Regions from separate parts of the Allobosea sp. GW821-FHT12C12 genome, predicted to be linked through region 2. Evidence: predicted binding sites of a transcription regulator. Region 2 holds the regulator's gene; the other holds the start of a gene.
The links. The regulator PhoB, encoded in region 2, activates phosphate uptake and scavenging genes when phosphate is short. The targets are predictions, from matches to a motif close to TGTCATNNANCTGTCAT.
Positions count from the first base shown of each region.

Region 1: ugpB (sn-glycerol-3-phosphate ABC transporter substrate-binding protein UgpB) is a predicted target of PhoB. The motif match lies at 2,766-2,782, and genes of this name have one in related genera.

Region 1 covers NZ_JBXAQP010000013.1:3,384-12,829, reverse strand. The annotation lists gene AC1RRW_RS17440 (proline racemase family protein) at 1-302, opposite strand, end outside; gene AC1RRW_RS17435 (carbohydrate kinase family protein) at 299-1,252, opposite strand; gene AC1RRW_RS17430 (fumarylacetoacetate hydrolase family protein) at 1,479-2,657, opposite strand; gene ugpB (sn-glycerol-3-phosphate ABC transporter substrate-binding protein UgpB) at 2,874-4,190, shown strand; gene ugpA (sn-glycerol-3-phosphate ABC transporter permease UgpA) at 4,380-5,261, shown strand; gene ugpE (sn-glycerol-3-phosphate ABC transporter permease UgpE) at 5,413-6,261, shown strand; gene AC1RRW_RS17410 (sn-glycerol-3-phosphate import ATP-binding protein UgpC) at 6,269-7,345, shown strand; gene AC1RRW_RS17405 (dihydrodipicolinate synthase family protein) at 7,458-8,387, shown strand; gene AC1RRW_RS17400 (hypothetical protein) at 8,743-8,994, shown strand; gene AC1RRW_RS17395 (ATP-binding cassette domain-containing protein) at 9,002-9,446, shown strand, end outside.
Region 2 covers NZ_JBXAQP010000005.1:278,350-287,795, forward strand. The annotation lists gene pstS (phosphate ABC transporter substrate-binding protein PstS) at 1-693, shown strand, start outside; gene pstC (phosphate ABC transporter permease subunit PstC) at 892-1,863, shown strand; gene pstA (phosphate ABC transporter permease PstA) at 1,875-2,765, shown strand; gene pstB (phosphate ABC transporter ATP-binding protein PstB) at 2,826-3,626, shown strand; gene phoU (phosphate signaling complex protein PhoU) at 3,686-4,405, shown strand; gene phoB (phosphate regulon transcriptional regulator PhoB) at 4,437-5,141, shown strand; gene AC1RRW_RS09915 (ABC transporter substrate-binding protein) at 5,395-7,047, shown strand; gene AC1RRW_RS09920 (ABC transporter substrate-binding protein) at 7,253-8,851, shown strand; gene AC1RRW_RS09925 (ABC transporter permease) at 8,969-9,446, shown strand, end outside.

The DNA of each region.
Region 1 (9,446 bases), on a different contig from region 2:
TCGATTGCATAGCGACCGAGCGCGATGGTCGCGTGGCCGCACATGGTCGAATAGCCCTCGTTATGGGTGAACAGCACGCCGAAGGCGGCCTCGGGCTGGCTCGCCGCGACCGGGATGACGCCATACATGCCGGCATGGCCGCGCGGCTCCAGCATCATCGCGCGGCGCAGGTGATCATGGCTCTCGCGCGCCTGCCGGCGCTTGCCGAGGATGCCCGGCGCGTCGAGGGCCGGATACCCGGCCGTGACGATGCGGACCGGCTCGCCGCAGGTATGGTAGTCGAGGCAGGTAAGTTCGGTCATTGCTGCTCATCCTTCGCGATGCGGCGCGGCGGGTCGCAGCCCGGCCGGGTGCAACTGTCGGCGGCGACCTCGCAGGCGAAGGCGAGGGCCGCGTCGATGTCCTCGGGCGTCGTCGCGCCCAGACCCCGTCCGAGCCGGCCGCGCGCCGCCAGCATGGCGAGAAACCCGCCGATCAGGGTGTCGCCGGCGCCGACCGTATCGCTGACCTCGACCGCCGGCGGCGCCGCATGGGTGGCGTGTCCCGGGCCGAAGGCGGTCGCGCCATGCGGGCCGCGCGTCACCAGCACATGGCCCGCGCCGAGCCGCCGCCAGCGTCGCACGGCGGTCTCGGGTTCCTCGCCCGGATAGAGCCAGGCGATGTCGTCGAGGCTCGCCTTGACGATGTCGCCGAGCGCGATGCGCGCCTCGATCAGCCGCGTCGCCTCGCCGCGCGGCGGCAGCGCCGAGTCCCGGATGTTGACGTCGTAGCTGATGCTGGCGCCCCTGGCCTTCGCGTCGCGCATCAGCAGGAGCGTCGCCTCGCCCGAAGGGCCGGCGGTCGCACCGAACGAGGCGGCATGGAGATGGATCGCGCCCGCCGGCAGGACGCGCGGCGTCCCCTCCGGCTCGGCATGGGCGGTGGCCTCCAGATGCAGCCCGAACTCCGGCACGCCGTCCTCTCCCAGCGGCGAGACGATCGCGACGGCGCTCGGCAGCGCGCTGTCGGCGACGAGATCGGATCCGATGCCTTCCTGCGTCAGCGCCGCCCGGAAGCGCCGGCCGAGCGCGTCGGTCGAGAGCGCGCCCGCGTAGGCGACCTCGGCGCCGAACCGCGCCAGCGCCAGCGCCGCGTTGAAGCCCGAGCCGCCGAGCACCGCCTCGTAGCGCCGGCCTCGCGCGTCGCGCGGGATGAAATCGCCGATCGCCTCGCCGGTGACGAGGATCGTGGCCTGTCCTTCGACGGGGCTCATCGTCCCGGAACTCGCCTGGCCCTTCCCCCGCTTGCGGCGGGGAGGGTTGGGTGGGGGGCGGTTCCGCTTGGTCCAGCGAACAGGAACGGCGCCGCGGCTTTCCGGCCCCCCATTCCTGGCCCTTCCCCCGTGAAAGTCGGCTGTTGCCGACTTTCAGAAATGTCCGCCCCTGTCGGCGACAGCCGACAGGGGGACGCGGGGGGAAGGGGATTGGAGAGGGCGCGCCTCACAGCAGGCCGCGTTTGGCGAGGTTGCGCATCAGATGCGAGGTCCCGAAGGTCCAGGGCTCGCATTCGTCGGTGCGCCGCATCCGGTTGACCAGCGCGCCGAGCTCCGGCGCGGCGATGGTGACGACGTCGCCGTATTTATGCGTGAAGCCGCCGCCGGGCGTATCGCGGTCCTTGATCGGCGCGAACATGGTGCCGAGATAGAGCGCGGCCCCGTCGGGATACTGGTGATGCGGGCCGATCGTCTGCCTGGCCAGATCGGCCGGATCGCGGCTGATCCTGGCGATCGAGGACGAGCCCTCCAGCGTAAAGCCGTCCTCCCCCGCGACCGTCAGCGTCACGGTGATGTTGCGGACATGGTCGAGCGTGAAGCCGTCGTCGAACAGCCGGATGAACGGCCCGACCGCGGCCGAGGCGTTGTTGTCCTTGGCCTTGCCGAGCAGCAGCGCCGAGCGGCCCTCGACATCGCGCAGGTTGACGTCGTTGCCGAGGCTCGCCCCGACGATCCGCCCGTCCGAGGCGACGATCAGCACCACCTCGGGCTCGGGGTTGTTCCAGGTCGAGGCCGGGTGCAGCCCGGCGTCGAAGCCGGAGCCGACGGACGACATGGGCGGCGCCTTGGTGAAGATCTCGGCGTCCGGCCCGATGCCGACCTCGAGATACTGGCTCCAGGCGCCCTGGCCGATCAGCACGTCCTTGAGATGCATCGCCGCGGGCGAGCCCGGCTTCAGCTTGGAGAGGTCGTCGCCGATCAGCTTGCCGATCTCGCTGCGGATCGTGGCGGCCGCCGCCGGGTTGCCGCGGGCCTTCTCCTCGATCACGCGCTCCAGCATCGAGACCGCGAAGGTCACGCCGGCGGCCTTCACCGCCTGCAGGTCGAGCGGCGAGAGCAGCCATGCTTTGCCGGCGTCGCGCTTGTCCACAGGCGTATTGGCCAGGATCTCGGCCAGAGAGCCCAGCTTCTCGCCCTCGGCGGCGCGCAGCGCGGCCGCCGGATCGGCGCTCTCGCAAAGATCGCGCGAGGTCGCGAAGGTCGAGGTGACGTCGATCACCTCGCCGTCGCGCAGCGCCACGACCGCCGGGCCCGCGAGATCGGGACGCCAGACGCGGCCGAGCAGCGCGGCGCCGGCGGCGTCACGGGGGAGGGTGGTTTCTGGCGTCAGCGAAAGCGGCGTCATCGGCGTGATCCATCGGGCATGACGAAAACTGAAATAGCAAGGTCGGCGAGAACAGCCGTTTCCGCGAAAATGCGCAAGCCGTGTCGCGCATCGGGGGGCTTTCCAGCGCGTCATCGAATTGTCATTGAAATGTCGCCCGGCCTTCATGCTAGCTTGCGCACCAAGAACAACAGCCGCCCGAACCTATCGATGGGCGGAAGGGAGAGAATGATGACAGTGAAATCCCGTATCCTGATGTCCGTCGCCGCCTTCGCGCTTGCGGGCGCCGCGCCGGCCATGGCGCAGACCGAGATCCAGTGGTGGCATGCGCTGACCGGCGCCAACAACGACGTCGTCGTGCGCCTCGCCGAGGAGTTCAACGCCTCGCAGAAGGACTACAAGATCGTCCCGACCTACAAGGGCTCCTATCCCGACACGCTGAACGCCGGCATCGCCGCCTTCCGCGCCAACGCCGCCCCCCACATCCTGCAGGTCTTCGAGGTCGGCACCGGCACCATGATGTCGGCCAAGGGCGCGGTGAAGCCGGTCTTCGAGCTGATGAAGGAAGCCGGCGAAGCGTTCGATCCCAAGGCCTATCTGCCCGCGATCACCGGCTATTATTCGACGGCCAAGGGCGACATGCTCTCGATGCCGTTCAACTCCTCGTCCATGGTGATGTGGTACAACAAGGACGCCTTCAAGAAGGCGGGCCTGAACGCCGACGCCCCGCCCAAGACCTGGCCCGAGGTGTTCGAGGCCGGCAAGAAGCTTAAAAGCGCCGGCTTCGACAAATGCGGCTTCACCAACGCCTGGGCGACCTGGGCGAACATCGAGCAGTTCGGCGCCTGGCACAACATCCCGATCGCCACCAAGGCCAACGGCCTCGACGGCTTCGACACGGTGCTGAACTTCAACAGCCCGCTCTTCCTGAAGCACTGGACCAACCTGGCCGAGCTGCAGAAGGAGGGCGTCTACAGCTACTCCGGCCGCACCAACACCGGGGAGGGCCGCTTCACCTCGGGCGAATGCCCGATCATGCTGACCTCCTCGGCCTTCTTCGGCAACGTCCGCGCCAACGCCAAGTTCGACTGGGCCAACGCGCCGATGCCGTATTATCCGGAGGCCGCCGGCGCGCCGCAGAACTCGATCATCGGCGGCGCCTCGCTGTGGGTCATGGGCGGCAAGTCGGCGGCCGAATACAAGGGCGTCGCCAAGTTCTTCACCTTCCTCTCCGACGTCGACCGGCAGGTGAAGCTGCACACCGAATCGGGCTACCTGCCGATCACCAAGGCGGCCTATGAGAAGGTCAAGGCCTCGGGCTTCTACAAGGACAAGCCCTATCTCGAGACGCCGCTGCTCGAGCTCAACAACAAGGAGCCGACGGACAACTCGCGCGGCCTGCGCTTCGGCAGCCTCGTCCAGATCCGCGACATCTGGTCGGAGGAGCTTGAGGCGGCGCTGAACGGCCAGAAGACGCCGAAGGCGGCGCTGGACGCGGCCGTCGAGCGCGGCAACACGATGCTGCGCCAGTTCGAGCGGACGGCCGCGCGCTGACGCACCCTGTCGTTCCGGGGCGGTCCGCAAGGGCCGAACCGGAATCCACGACGGGGTGGAACCTTCGGGTCTGCCCCGTCGACAACTCTCGCCCGGTCGTGGGTTCCGGGTTCTTCGCCGAGTTTATCCTTGGGCCGACCGAAGGTCTGACCCGAGGGCGAAGCCCCGAAAGACACAAGCAGTGCTCGCATGCTGAAGAACGCCTCCTTCAAGGGCCTGACCATTCCCTTCCTGCTGCTCGCGCCGCAGCTGGCGATCACGGTCGTGTTCTTCTACTGGCCGGCGAGCCAGGCGGTCTGGCAGAGCTTTCTGCTGCAGGACGCCTTCGGCACCTCGACCGAGTTCGTCTGGTTCGAGAACTACCAGCTCCTGTTCACCGACCCCGGCTATCTCAAGGCGTTCTGGAACACCGCGATCTTCTCGACCTTCGTCTGCGTGCTCTCGCTCTCGATCGCGCTGCTCTTCGCGGTGATGGCCGACCGGCGGATCAGGGGCGCGGAAATCTACAAGACCCTGCTGATCTGGCCCTATGCGGTCGCGCCCGCCATCGCCGGCGTGCTCTGGATCTTCATGTTCGACCCCTCGCTCGGCATGCTGGCGCGGGGCCTGCAACGGCTCGGCATCGCCTGGAATCCCCGCCTCAACGGCAACGACGCGATGACGCTGGTCATCCTGGCCGCGACCTGGAAACAGATCAGCTACAATTTCCTGTTCTTCCTCGCAGGCCTGCAGTCGATCCCCAAGAGCGTGATCGAGGCGGCGGTGATCGACGGGGCGCGGCCCTGGCGGCGCTTCTGGACCATCGTCTTCCCGCTGCTCTCGCCGACGACCTTCTTCCTGCTCGTCGTCAACATCGTCTACGTCTTCTTCGACACCTTCGGCATCATCGACACGGTCACCGGCGGCGGCCCCTCGGGTCAGACCGAGACGCTGGTCTACAAGGTCTATTCCGACGGCAAGGGCGGCTCCAATCTCGGCGGCTCGGCGGCGCAGTCGGTGATCCTGCTGATCATGGTGATCGGCATGACCGCGATCCAGTTCCGCTTCATCGAGCGCAAGGTGAGCTATTGATGCGGCATTCGTCTTCCGACTGGCGTTCGCCCTTCCCGTCATGGCCGGGCTTGTCCCGACCATCCACGTCTTCGCCGGTCGAGCGCTGCGCCCAGGACGTGGATGCTCGCCACAAGGGCGAGCATGACGGCAAGTGCTGGAGGCAGGGGTAATGGTCGAGGACCGCCGCCTGGGCGACGCCATCGCCTATGTCATCCTGACGATCGGCGTGCTGATCGTCGCCTTCCCGGTCTGGCTGACCTTCGTCGCCTCGACCTGGGACAACCCGACCATCATCAACGGCCAGCTGCCGCTCTGGCCGGGCCCGTATTTCATCGAGAACTACAAGCGCATCCTCTTCGTCGGCACCTCCGGCACGACGCGCGAGCCGGTCGCCGGCATGATGCTGAACTCGCTCGTCATGGCGCTGGCGATCGCGATCGGGAAGATCTTCATCTCGGTGCTTTCGGCCTATGCGATCGTCTATTACCGCTTCCCGTTCCGGATGGCGGCGTTCTGGATCATCTTCCTGACGCTGATGCTCCCGGTGGAAGTGCGCATCTTCCCGACCTTCAAGGTCGTCTCGGACCTGCGCATGCTCGACACCTATCAGGGCCTCGCCGTGCCGCTGATCGCGTCGGCCACCGGCACGCTGCTGTTCCGGCAGTTCTTCATGACGATCCCGGACGAGCTGCTGGAGGCGTCGAAGATCGACGGCGCCGGCGCCTTCAAGTTCTTCAGGGACACGGTCATACCGCTTTCGGCAACGACGATCGCGGCGCTGTTCGTGATCCAGTTCATCTATGGCTGGAACCAGTATCTCTGGCCGCTGCTGGTGACGACCAAGGACACGATGCAGACCATCGTCATCGGCATCAAGAAGATGATCGTCACCTCCGACGCCCTCACCGAATGGCAGCTCGCCATGGCCACCGCCATGCTGGCGATGCTGCCGCCCGTCTTCGTCGTCATCGCCATGCAAAGGCTCTTCGTGAAGGGCCTGGTCGAAACCGAAAAGTAGCCCACCAATGGCCCAGGTTACCCTCACCAACGTCAGAAAAGTCTATGCCGGCGGCGTCGAAGCCGTGAAGGGCGTCTCCTTCGACATCCCGGACGGCGGCTTCTGCGTGCTCGTCGGCCCGTCCGGATGCGGCAAGTCCACGCTTTTGCGAATGGTCGCGGGGCTGGAGACGATCTCGTCCGGCGAGGTCTCGATCGGGAACCGCGTCGTCAACCAGATCGAGCCGGCCGATCGCGACATCGCGATGGTCTTCCAGAACTACGCGCTCTATCCGCATTTTTCCGTCTACGACAACATGGCCTATGGCCTGCGCAATCTGGGCACGCCCAGGGACGAGATCGACCGGCGCGTGAAGGAGGCCGCCCGCATCCTCGCCATCGAGCCGCTGCTGGAGCGCCGTCCGCGCCAGCTTTCGGGCGGCCAGCGCCAGCGCGTCGCCATGGGCCGCGCCATCGTGCGCAAGCCGCAGGTCTTCCTGTTCGACGAGCCGCTCTCCAACCTCGACGCGAAGCTGCGCGTGCAGATGCGCGTCGAGATCAAGAAGCTGCAGCGCGCGCTCGGCGTCACCTCGATCTACGTCACCCACGACCAGGTCGAGGCGATGACGCTGTCGGACAAGCTCGTGGTGATGAATGGCGGCCAGGTCGAGCAGATCGGCCTGCCGTCGGAAGTCTACAGGAAGCCGGCGAGCCGCTTCGTCGCGACCTTCATCGGCTCGCCGCCGATGAACATCCTGCCCGGAACGATCGACGGCCCCGGCATCGTCGCGCTCGGCGACGCCATCCTGGAGGCGCGCGACCTGCGCGCCGATCTGGCCGAGGGCTCGCCCGTCGAAGTCGGCTTGCGGCCCGAGGACATCGAGATCGCTTCGGAGGGCGAGGCGGGCGCGATGCCCTTCGATGTCGAGTTCATCGAGGAGCTCGGCGCGACGCAGCTCTTCCACGGCCAGCTCGCAGGCCTGCCCTTCATCATGCAGGCGGCGACCGACACGGTCTCGGCCCAGCCCGGCCGGCTCTGGATCTCGGTCGACCCCGACCGGGTGCATGTCTTCGACCCGGTGACCGGGCAGCGCGTCGGGCTCTGACGCCATCCTCTCGCGGTCATGCCGGCATGCGAGGCTGGCGCGACTCGCTCGACTGCTTCAAGACGGTGCGCGCCTCGACGCCGTTCGTCTCATCTCGACAAGGATTGAGCCCATGTCCCTGACCGCCTCCGCCTCCGGCGTGTTCCCGATTGCGCCGACGCCGTTCCATCCCGACGGGACGATCGACCAGGCCTCGACCGACCGGCTCTTCGCCTTCTACGACCGGATCGGCGCGGACGGGACGACCGTGCTCGGCATCATGGGCGAGGCGCCCAAGCTCGAGCCGGAGGAATCGCTCGGCATCGTCAAGAGCGCGGTCCGCAACATGCCGGGCAAGCCGGTGATCGTCGGCGTCTCGGCGCCGGGTTTCGCCGCGATGCGCACGCTCGCTTGCCAGTCGATGGAACTCGGCGCGGCGGGCGTGATGATCGCGCCGCCGCCCTCGCTTCGCACCGACGACCAGATCACCGGCTATTACGCCCAGGCCGTCGAGGCGATCGGGACCGACATCCCCTTCGTCATCCAGGATTATCCGCTGACGCTGTCGGTGGTGATGACGCCGGCCGTGATCGCCAAGATCGTCATGGACCACCCCTCCTGCGTGATGCTGAAGCACGAGGACTGGCCGGGGCTGGAGAAGATATCGACCCTGCGCAGGTTCCAGACCGAAGGCTCGCTGCGCGAGCTCTCGATCCTGACCGGCAATGGCGGGCTCTTCCTCGATTTCGAGATGGAGCGCGGCGCCGACGGCGCGATGACGGGTTATGCCTTTCCCGAGCTGCTGATCGACGTGGTGCGCCTGCAGAAGGAAGGCCGACGCGACGCGGCGCACGACATCTTCGACGCGCATCTGCCGCTGCTGCGCTACGAGCAGCAGCTCGGCGCGGGGCTCGCCGTGCGGAAGTACACGATGATGAAGCGTGGCATTCTGGCGAGCGACGCCCAGCGCAAGCCGGGCTCAGGCCTCAGCGCCACGGCCAAGGCCGAGGTGGACTATCTGCTGGCCAGGGTGGCGAAGGCGGACAGGCGCGCCGCCGTCTGAGGCCATCGATCCGCAAGGTTGTGCTGTATCACGCCGTTTCTTTAAAAGAACGATCCGGTTGACAAAGAGGATCGTTGCTGCCAGATTTAAGACCGTCGATCGGCTCCGTTCCGGTCGGCCGCGGGGATTTGAGCGAGCAGCTTGCACCGCGTCACCAAACGCTAAAGCGCCACGACCTGGTCGTGGGCTCCGCTTCGAGGAGACGACACATGACCGATCGCAAAGCCGGCCGGATCCCCTCCCGCCTCGCCATGACCTGCTGTCGACGCTGAGCCCAGGCCGACCGGCGCCGCGCCGGTTTCCACCCGCTCAATCGTTGTCCATCGAACGCCGCACGACGCGGCGGAGGCAAGCCATGACCTATATCCAGACCGGCACGGGCTCCGCCCGTCCCTCAGCCGCCCAGCAGGCCCAAGAGGCGCATAGCGCATATGTCATCGAGATCGGCGAGACCCAGGCCGGGCTCGTCCACCGCCGAGCCGACGAGCGCTATTTCACCTTCATCTCGGCCTCGGCCGCCTTCCACGCGCTGGAGGGGCATCGCTTCGCGACGCCGGGCGCCGCCGAACTCGCCGCGCGCCAGCTCGCCCGGCCGCACAGGAACTGAGACCATCATGGACGCTCCCCTCAGTCCCGACGCCTTCCGCGTCGGGACGGCCGCGCCCATGGCCGGCCCGCCGGTCATCCGCTTCGAGGCGGTCGAAAAATCCTTCCCCGGCCGCGCCGGACAGGACGCCGTCCGCGCGCTGTCCGGCGTCGATCTCGACGTGCCCGACGGCGCGGTCCTCGGCGTGATCGGTCGCTCCGGGGCCGGCAAGTCGACCCTGATCCGCCTCGTCGACGGGCTGGAGCGCGCGACTGCGGGCCGCATCCTGATCGAAGGCGAGGACGTCACGGCGCTCACCGAGGCCGGCTGGCGCGCAAATCGGCGCAAGACCGGCATGATCTTCCAGCATTTCAACCTGCTCTCCTCGCGCACCGTCTTCGACAATGTCGCGCCGCCGCTGGAGAGCGCTTCAAGGGCGCGGTGCCGGCGAGCTGGTAATCCGCTTTCGGTCC
Region 2 (9,446 bases):
CTCAAGCTCACCGGCCCGGTCATCGCCGAGATCTATCTCGGCACGGTCAAGAAGTGGAACGATCCCAAGATCGCCGCGCTCAACGCCGGCGTGACCCTGCCCGACGCCAACATCAACCCGGTCTATCGCTCGGACGGATCGGGCACGACCTTTGTCTTCACCGACTATCTCTCGAAGGTCTCGGCCGACTGGAAGTCCAAGGTCGGCGCCAACACCTCGGTCCAGTGGGCGGTCGGCATCGGCGGCAAGGGCAATGAGGGCGTCTCGGCCTCGGTCAAGCAGGTCGCCAACTCGATCGGCTATGTCGAATACGCCTATGCCAAGCAGAACAAGCTCAACTTCGCCCTGATCCAGAACGCCGACGGCAACTACCCGGCCCCGGACGACAAGTCCTTCCAGGCCGCCGCCGCCAACGCCAACTGGAACGAGGCGCCCGGCTTCGGCATCTCGCTGAACAACCAGAAGGGGGCGCAGGCTTGGCCGATCACGGCCGCGACCTTCCTGCTGATCCACGCCAAGCCGGAGAAGCCGGAAGAGGTGCAGGCCGCGCTGAAGTTCGTCGACTGGGCCTTCAGGAACGGCGACAAGCTGGCGCTCGAGCTCGACTACGTGCCGCTTCCGGCGGGCGTCAAGGATCAGGTCCGCAACGCCTGGAAGGGCGTCACCGACCCGGCCGGCAAGCCGATCTTCTGATCGGAGGTTCGTGGGGCGCGGTTTCGCCTCCCGCCGTCATGGTCGGCCTTGTGCCGACCATCCACGTCTTCGCTGGTCGATCGTCGTGGTCAAGGCGTCATGCTCGGGACAAGCCCGAGCATGACGTGATTGGCTCGGCGCAGAACATCACCCCAACCCTCACCCTCAAGGGGAGAGGAGCCTGCCGGAGCTCCGCGGATGACCGCCGTGACCGACCAGATGACCATCCCCGGCGCGGCGCCCCGTCGGCGGACGCCCAAGGGCGGCTTCGACCTGGTCTTCCGCAACGCCAGCTTCCTTTCGGCCCTGTTCGTGCTCGTCCTGCTCGCCGGCATCATGCTGTCGATGGTGGTCGGCGGCTGGCCGGCCTTCCGCGAGATGGGCGTCGGCTTCCTGACCTCGAGCGTCTGGGACACCCAGAACGACCAGTACGGCGCGTGGCCCGCCATCGTCGGCACGCTCTCGACCGCGCTGATCGCGCTGCTGATCGGCATGCCGCTCTCGCTCGGCATCGCGGTCTACCTGACGCAGCTCGCGCCGGCCTGGCTGAAGCAGCCTGTCTCGACCGCGATCGAGCTTCTGGCGGCCGTGCCCTCGATCATCTACGGCATGTGGGGCCTGTTCGTCTTCGTGCCGCTCTTTGCGGCCTATGTGCAGATTCCGCTTTCCACCATCGTCGAGGGCATGCCGATCGTCGGCACGGTGCTCTACTCGCGCTCGCCCTCGGGGCTCGGCATCCTGACGGCCGGCATCATCCTCGCCTTCATGATCATCCCCTTCATCGCCTCGATCACGCGCGACATGCTCGACCAGATCCCCTCCGTGCTGCGCGAGAGCGCCTATGGCATCGGGGCGACGACCTGGGAGGTGGTGCGCCACGTGCTGGTGCCGCAGGCCGGCGTCTCGATCATCGGCGCGATCATGCTGGGGCTCGGCCGCGCGCTCGGCGAGACCATGGCGGTGACCTTCGTCGTCGGCAACGCCAACCGGCTGTCGGCCTCGGTCATGGACCCGGGCTCGACCATCGCCTCGCGCATCGCCAACGAGTTCAACGAGGCTCTGGGGCTGCAGCTCAACGCGTTGATCGCGCTGGGCTGCATCCTGTTCTTCGTCACCTTCGTCGTCCTCGTCGTCGCGCGCATGCTGGTGTCGCGCGTCAAGGCCTACTGAGCGAGCCCGCCATGAGCACGACGACGCCCCCCACCGTCCGCACGCTCCCTCACGCGGAGTGGGGCCGCGTGCGCCAGTCGCGCCGCACCGCCGACAAGGCGATGCGGGTGACCGCGACCGCCTTCACGGTGATCGCGGTCTTCGTGCTGTTCTGGATACTCGGCATGCTGGTCGTGAAAGGGATCGGCGGGCTCTCCACTGCCACCTTCACCCAGATCACGCCGGGCCCAGGCTCGGAGGGCGGCGGCCTCGCCAACGCAATCGTCGGCTCGATCGTGCTGACCTTCCTCGGAATCGTCGTGGCGACGCCGATCGGCGTGCTCGCCGGCACCTGGCTCGCCGAATACGGCAAGGGCTCGAAGCTCGCCGACCTGATCCGCTTCATCAACGACATCCTGCTCTCGGCCCCGTCGATCCTGATCGGCCTGTTCGTCTACGTCATCATGGTCGAGCCGCTCGGCGGCTATTCCGGCTGGGCCGGCGGCGTCGCGCTCGGCATCATCGCGATCCCGGTGATCGTGCGCACCACCGAGGACATGCTGCGCCTGGTGCCGGGCCCGCTGCGCGAGGCCGGCTCCGCGCTCGGCGCGCCGCCCTCGGTCGTCATTACTTCCATCACCTGGCGGGCGGCCAAGTCCGGCATGGTCACCGGCATCCTGCTGGCGCTGGCCCGCATCGCCGGCGAGACCGCGCCGCTGATCTTCACCGCGCTGAACAACAATTTCTGGTTCTCGCCGACGCTCAGGGGCGGCGTCTCCAACCTGCCGGTGACGATCTACCAGTTCGCCTCCGCCCCTTACGAGAACTGGCAGCAACTCGCCTGGGCCGGTTCGCTGATCATCACCATGTCGATCCTGATCCTGTCGCTGATCGCCCGCCGCATCGTGCGCGGCGGCAAGTGACGGACAAGCGACCGTCCGCAGGCCATAACCGTCGCGTCCGTTTCCCGAAGGAACCCGTCGATGCTTTCGACCCTGGAACTCAGCCCTCGCTCGCTCGATGCGGACGCCCCCGTCCGGATCGCGGTCAAGAACCTCGACTTCTATTATGGCGAGCACCGCGCGCTCAAGGCGGTGGATCTCGACTTCCGCGACCGCCACGTCACGGCGCTGATTGGCCCGTCGGGCTGCGGCAAGTCGACCCTGCTGCGCATCTTCAACCGGATCTATTCGCTCTATCCCGAGCAGCGCGCCACCGGCGAGGTAATGCTCGACGGCCGCAACGTCATCTCCGACGACATCGACGTCAACGAACTGCGCTCGCGCATCGGCATGGTCTTCCAGAAGCCGACGCCGTTCCCGATGTCGATCTACGACAACGTCGCCTTCGGCATCCGCCTCTACGAGAAGCCGCCGAAATCCGAGCTCGACGACCGCGTCGAGGGCGCGCTGCGCCGCGCCGCGCTGTGGGACGAGGTCGGGGACAAGCTGAAATCCTCCGGCATGGGCCTGTCGGGCGGTCAGCAGCAGCGGCTGTGCATCGCGCGCACCATCGCGCAGAAGCCCGAGGTCATCCTGTTCGACGAGCCGACCTCGGCGCTGGACCCGATCTCGACCGGCAAGATCGAAGACCTGCTGGAACAGCTCAAGACCGACTTCACCATCGTCATCGTGACGCACAACATGCAGCAGGCGGCGCGCATCTCGCAGTACACCGCCTTCATGTATCTCGGCGAGGTGATCGAGTTCGCCCCGACCAACACGATCTTCATGAACCCGCACAAGAAGCAGACGCAGGACTACGTCACCGGCCGCTTCGGCTGAAATTCCCAGCCCTGCTCAAACGCCGTGACGCCGCATCCGCTCCAAAGGACACCGCCGCGATGACCGACCACATCGTCCGCTCCTACGACGCCGAACTTGAGGCGCTGCGCCGCAGCCTCGCCGAGATGGGCGGCATGTCCGAGCGCATGCTCGGCGACTCGACCGTGGCCCTGGTGCGCCGCGACACCGCGCTCGCCCAGAAGGTGATCTCGGCCGACCAGCGCCTCGACAATCTGCAGCGCGACGTCGAGGAGCGCGCCGTGCTGACGATCGCGCGCCGGCAGCCGCTCGCCAACGACCTGCGCGAGCTGATCTCGGCGATCCGCATCGCGTCCGACATCGAGCGCGTCGGCGACCTCGCCAAGAACATCGCCAAGCGCGCGGTCGCGATCTCGGGCCAGTTCCAGCCGCCGCACCGCGCCGTGGTCGGGCTCGAACATATGAGCCGGCTCGTCCAGGCCCAGCTCAAGGACGTGCTCGACGCCTACGCGTCCGGCAACGAGAACAAGGCGATGGAGGTCTGGCGCCGCGACGGCGAGATCGACGCGCTATACACCTCGCTCTTCCGCGAATTGCTGACTTACATGATGGAAGATCCGCGCAACATCACCTTCTGCACGCATCTGCTGTTCTGCGCCAAGAACGTCGAGCGCATCGGCGACCACACCACCAACATCGCCGAGACGATCCACTACCTCGTCACCGGCGGCACGCTCGACATCAACCGGCCCAAGCTCGACACGACCGACATCAGCGTCGAGGCGGTGGCGCGCTCCTGAACGCGCCGGCTTCGCAGGGAACGAACGAGACATGCCCGCACGCATCCTGATCGTCGAGGACGAGGAGCCGCTGACGCTGCTCCTGCGCTACAACCTCGAGGCCGAGGGCTTCGAGGTCGACAGCGTCGCGCGCGGCGACGACGCCGAGCTCCATCTGCGCGACAACACGCCCGATCTCGTCCTGCTCGACTGGATGCTGCCCGGCCTGTCTGGCATCGAGCTCTGCCGCCGCCTGCGCGCCCGGCGCGACACCGAGCGCGTGCCGATCATCATGCTGACCGCGCGCGGCGAGGAGACCGAGCGGGTGAGGGGGCTCGCCACAGGGGCCGACGACTACGTCGTCAAGCCGTTCTCGCTGCCGGAGCTGATCGCCCGCATCCAGGCGCTGCTGCGCCGCGCCAAGCCCGGCCATGTCGCGGGCCTGCTCGCGGCCGGCGACCTCGAGCTCGACCGCACGACGCGGCGCGTGCGCCGCTCCGGGGCGGAGCTGCATCTCGGTCCCACCGAATTCCGCCTGCTCGAATTCCTGATGCAGGCGCCGGGCCGGGTCTATTCGCGCGCGCAGCTTCTCGACGCCGTCTGGGGCCGCGACGTCTATATCGACGAGCGCACCGTCGACGTCCATGTCGGGCGCCTGCGCAAGGCGATCACGCCCGACAACGCCAGGGACCCGCTGCGCACCGTGCGCGGCGCGGGCTATTCCTTCGACGAGAATTTCGCCAGCGCGTCGCGGTAGCCTCCGGCCGCCGTCGCGAGCTCGCCCAGCCGCGCTCCCGCGAGCCGAGGCAGCCACATCCGCGACGCCGGATTGGGCGAGTTCGCCGCAATTGCCTGTTTCTTCGGCAACGGCGATCACCTGCCGTCAACTCCCGTCCGGCGCAGACGCCGCTCGGCGGCCGTGCCGCCGCGTCCGGCGTGGTCGGATCCGCTGGCATACGGGTTGCTAAGCCCGATACGCCCGCGCCGGGTCAACCCAGGGGAGAACGACCGTGCCATCATCGACCATTCTGCGCTCAGCCATCCTGGCGCTCGGCCTCTCGACCGCGTTGGCGACAGGCGCCGCCGCCCAGGAAAAGGTGCTGCGCATCGGCATGACGGCCGCCGACATCCCGCGCACCCACGGCCAGCCCGACCAGGGCTTCGAGGGCAACCGCTTCACCGGAATCCCGATGTATGACGCGCTCACCCACTGGGACCTGTCCTCGGCCGAAAAGGCGAGCGTCGTCATTCCCGGCCTCGCCACCGAATGGGCGGTCGACGCGACCGACAAGACGAAATGGACCTTCAAACTGCGTCCGGGCGTGAAATTCCAGGACGGTTCGGCCTTCGATGCGGCGGCCGTGGTCTGGAACGTCGACAAGGTGCTGAACAAGGAGGCGGCGCAGTTCGCCCCCGACCAGATCGGCGTCACCGTCTCGCGCATGCCGACGCTGAAATCGGCCAGGGCGGTCGATCCGCTGACGGTCGAGCTCACGACCTCGGAGCCCGACGCCTTTCTGCCGATCAACCTGACCAATCTGTTCATGGCCTCGCCGGCGCATTGGGCGGCCAAGCTCGCGGCCGTGCCGGCCTCGGTGACCGATCCGGCCGAGCGCGCCAGGCAGGCCTGGACCGCCTTCTCGGGCGATCCCTCCGGCACCGGCCCGTTCAAAGGCGTGCGCCTCGTGCCGCGCGAGCGCTTCGAGATGGTCGCCAACAAGGCCTATTGGGACCCGGCGCGCGTGCCGAAAATCGACCGCGTCGTGCTGCTGCCGCTTCCCGAGGCCAACGCCCGCACAGCGGCGCTGCTCTCGGGCCAGGTCGACTGGATCGAGTCGCCCTCGCCGGACGCCGTGCCGCAGATCAGGCAGCGCGGCTTCACCGTCTACACCAACGCCCAGCCACATGTCTGGCCCTGGCAGCTCTCCTTCGCCGAGGGCTCGGTCTGGCTCGACAGGAAGGTCCGGCATGCCGCCAATCTCTGCGTCAATCGCGAGGAGCTGAAGACCCTGCTCGGCGGGCTGATGGAGATCCCGAAGGGCACCGTGCCTCCGGGCCATCCCTGGTGGGGAAACCCGTCCTTCGACATCAGATACGACCTCGCCGCCGCCAGGAAGCTGATGACGGAGGCCGGCTTCTCGGCCTCCAGGCCGGCGAAGGTCAAGGTGCTGACCTCGGCCTCGGGCTCGGGCCAGATGCAGCCTTTGCCGATGAACGAGTTCATGCAGCAGGCGCTGAAGGAGTGCTTCTTCGACGTCGCGCTCGAGGTCGGCGAATGGAACGCCGTCTTCACCAACTGGCGCGAGGGCGCCAAGAGCCCGAACGCGCGGGGCGCCAACGCCACCAACGTCACCTTCGCGGCGATGGACCCGTTCTTCGCCATGGTGCGGTTCGCCTCGACCAAGACGTTCCCCCCGGTGTCGAACAACTGGGGCTATTTCGGCAATGAGGAGTTCGACAGGCTGATCGCCGACGCGCGCACCTCCTTCGAGGGCCCGGCCCGCGACGCGGCGCTGGCCAAGCTCCATGCCCGCATCGTCGAGGAGGCGCCGTTCGTCTGGGTCGCCCATGACGTCGGCCCGCGCGCGATGAGCGCCCGGGTCAAGGGCGTGGTCCAGCCGAAGAGCTGGTTCATCGACCTCGCGCCGATGTCGATGGAATGAGACGCCCGAGGCGTTAACGCCTGAACCACGACCGTCATGCTCGCCCTTGTGGCGGGAATCCACGTCTTTGGCGTAGGGCTCGAAGCGCGAAGACGTGGACGGCCGGCACGAGGCCGACCATGACGGAGGAGGTGCGGTTGGCGGCGGCCCGACTGGCACGTCCCTTGCTGCGCAGGCTGGAACCCGTCCAGCCCGGAGACCGCCGATGATCCGCAGCGTCCTTGCCATTACTCTCGCGGCCGGCGTGTCGCTTCTCGCCGCGCCGGCGCAGGCCCAGGGCACGCTGCGCATCGGGATGACCGCGAGCGATATCCCGCTGACCACCGGCCAGACCGACCAGGGCGGCGAGGGCCAGCGCTTCATGGGCTACACGGTCTACGACGCGCTGATCAATTGGGACTTGTCGAAGGCGGACAAGCCGTCGGAACTGGTTCCAGGCCTCGCCGCCGCCTGGGCGGTCGACGCCGCGGACAAGACGAAATGGACGTTCACCCTGCGCGAGGGCGTGAAATTCCATGACGGCTCGGAATTCACCGCCGAGGCCGTCGTCTGGAACCTCGACAAGCTCCTGAAAACCGACAGCCCCCAGTTCGACCAGCGCCAGGCGGCGCAGGGGCGCTCGCGCATCCCGGCGGTCGGCTCCTACAAGGTCATCGACAGGTACAAGGTCGAGATCACGACGAAGACGCCCGACGCGACGCTGCCCTATCAGCTCGCCTGGATCCTGATGTCCTCGCCGGCGAACTGGGAGAAGCTCGGCAGGAGCTGGGAGGCCGTCGCCAGGACGCCGTCGGGCACCGGCCCGTGGAAGCTCACCGCCTTCCAGCCGCGCGAGCGCGCCGAGCTTTCGCCCAACGCCGACTACTGGGACAAGGCCCGCGTGCCCAAGCTCGACAAGCTCGTGCTGCTGCCGCTGCCCGAGCCGAACGCGCGCGCCGCCGCGCTGCGCGCCGGTCAGGTCGACTGGATCGAGGCGCCGTCGCCCGACCTCATCCCTTCGCTGAAGAGCGCCGGCTTCCAGGTCGTCACCAACGCCTATCCGCATAACTGGACCTGGCATCTCTCGCGCGCCGAGGGCTCGCCCTGGAACGACATCAGGGTGCGCAAGGCCGCCAATCTCGCCGTCGACCGCGAGGGGCTGAAGGAGCTGCTCGGCGGCCTGATGATTCCCGCGCAGGGGTTCTATCCCCCCGGCCACCAGTGGTTCGGCAACCCGAAGTTCAAGCTCGGGCTCGACCGGGCCGAGGCCAGGAGGCTCCTCGCCGAGGCCGGCTATTCGCCCGCCAGGCCCGTCACGGCCAAAATCCTGATCGCGCCGTCGGGCTCCGGCCAGATGCAGCCCTTGCCGATGAACGAGTTCGTCCAGCAGAACCTCGCCGAGGTCGGGATCAAGATCGATTTCGAGGTCGTCGAGTGGAACACGCTGATCAACATCTGGCGCGCCGGCGCGAACCATGAATCATCGCGCAAGGCGACGGGGATGAACTACACCTACTTCATCCAGGACCCCTTCACCGGCTTCATCCGGCATCTGCAATGCGATCTGAAGCCGCCGGCGGGGACGAATTGGGGGCTGTATTGCGACCCGGAGATGGACAAGCTGTTCGACCAGATTCGGACGACCTTCGATTCGGCCGAGCAGACCAAGGTGCTGCAGAAGGTCCATGAGAAATATGTCGACGAGGCGCTGTTCCTGATGGTCACCCATGACGTCAACCCGCGCGCGATGAGCGCCAAGGTGAAGGGCTTCGTCCAGGCGCAGAACTGGTTCCAGGACTTCTCGCCGATCACGATGGCGAAGTGAGAGAATGATCGGAATGCTGGCCCGAACCGTGCCGCGAGACGCCGTCCGAACTCCTTCCCCCCGCTTGCGGTGGGGAAGGGAACAGGTCGCTGCCCGGCAGACCGGAGCAGCGAACCCATGCTGACCTATCTCGCCAAGCGCATCCTCTACGTCCTGCCGGTGGCGCTCGGCGTCAGCCTGTTCTGCTTCCTGCTGGTCCACATCGCGCCGGGCGATCCGCTGACCTCGGTGCTGCCGCCCGACGCCTCGCAGGCGATGCAGGACGAGCTGCGCCGGATCTACGGCTTCGACCGGCCGCTGCCGGTGCAGTTCGGCCTCTGGCTGATGAAGGCGCTGCAGGGCGACCTCGGCGTCTCGATCGCCACCGGCCGCCCGGTCGCGGCCGAGGTCTGGCGCGCGGTCGGCAACACGCTGCTGATCGCCACGCTCGCCACCGTCATCGGCTTCCTGCTCGGCTCCTTCTTCGGCTTCGTCGCCGGCTATTTCCGCGGCTCCTTCCTCGACAAGTTCGCCTCGATGCTGGCGGTGCTCGGCGTCTCGGTGCCGCATTACTGGCTCGGCATGGTGATGGTCATCGTCTTCTCGGTGCAGCTCG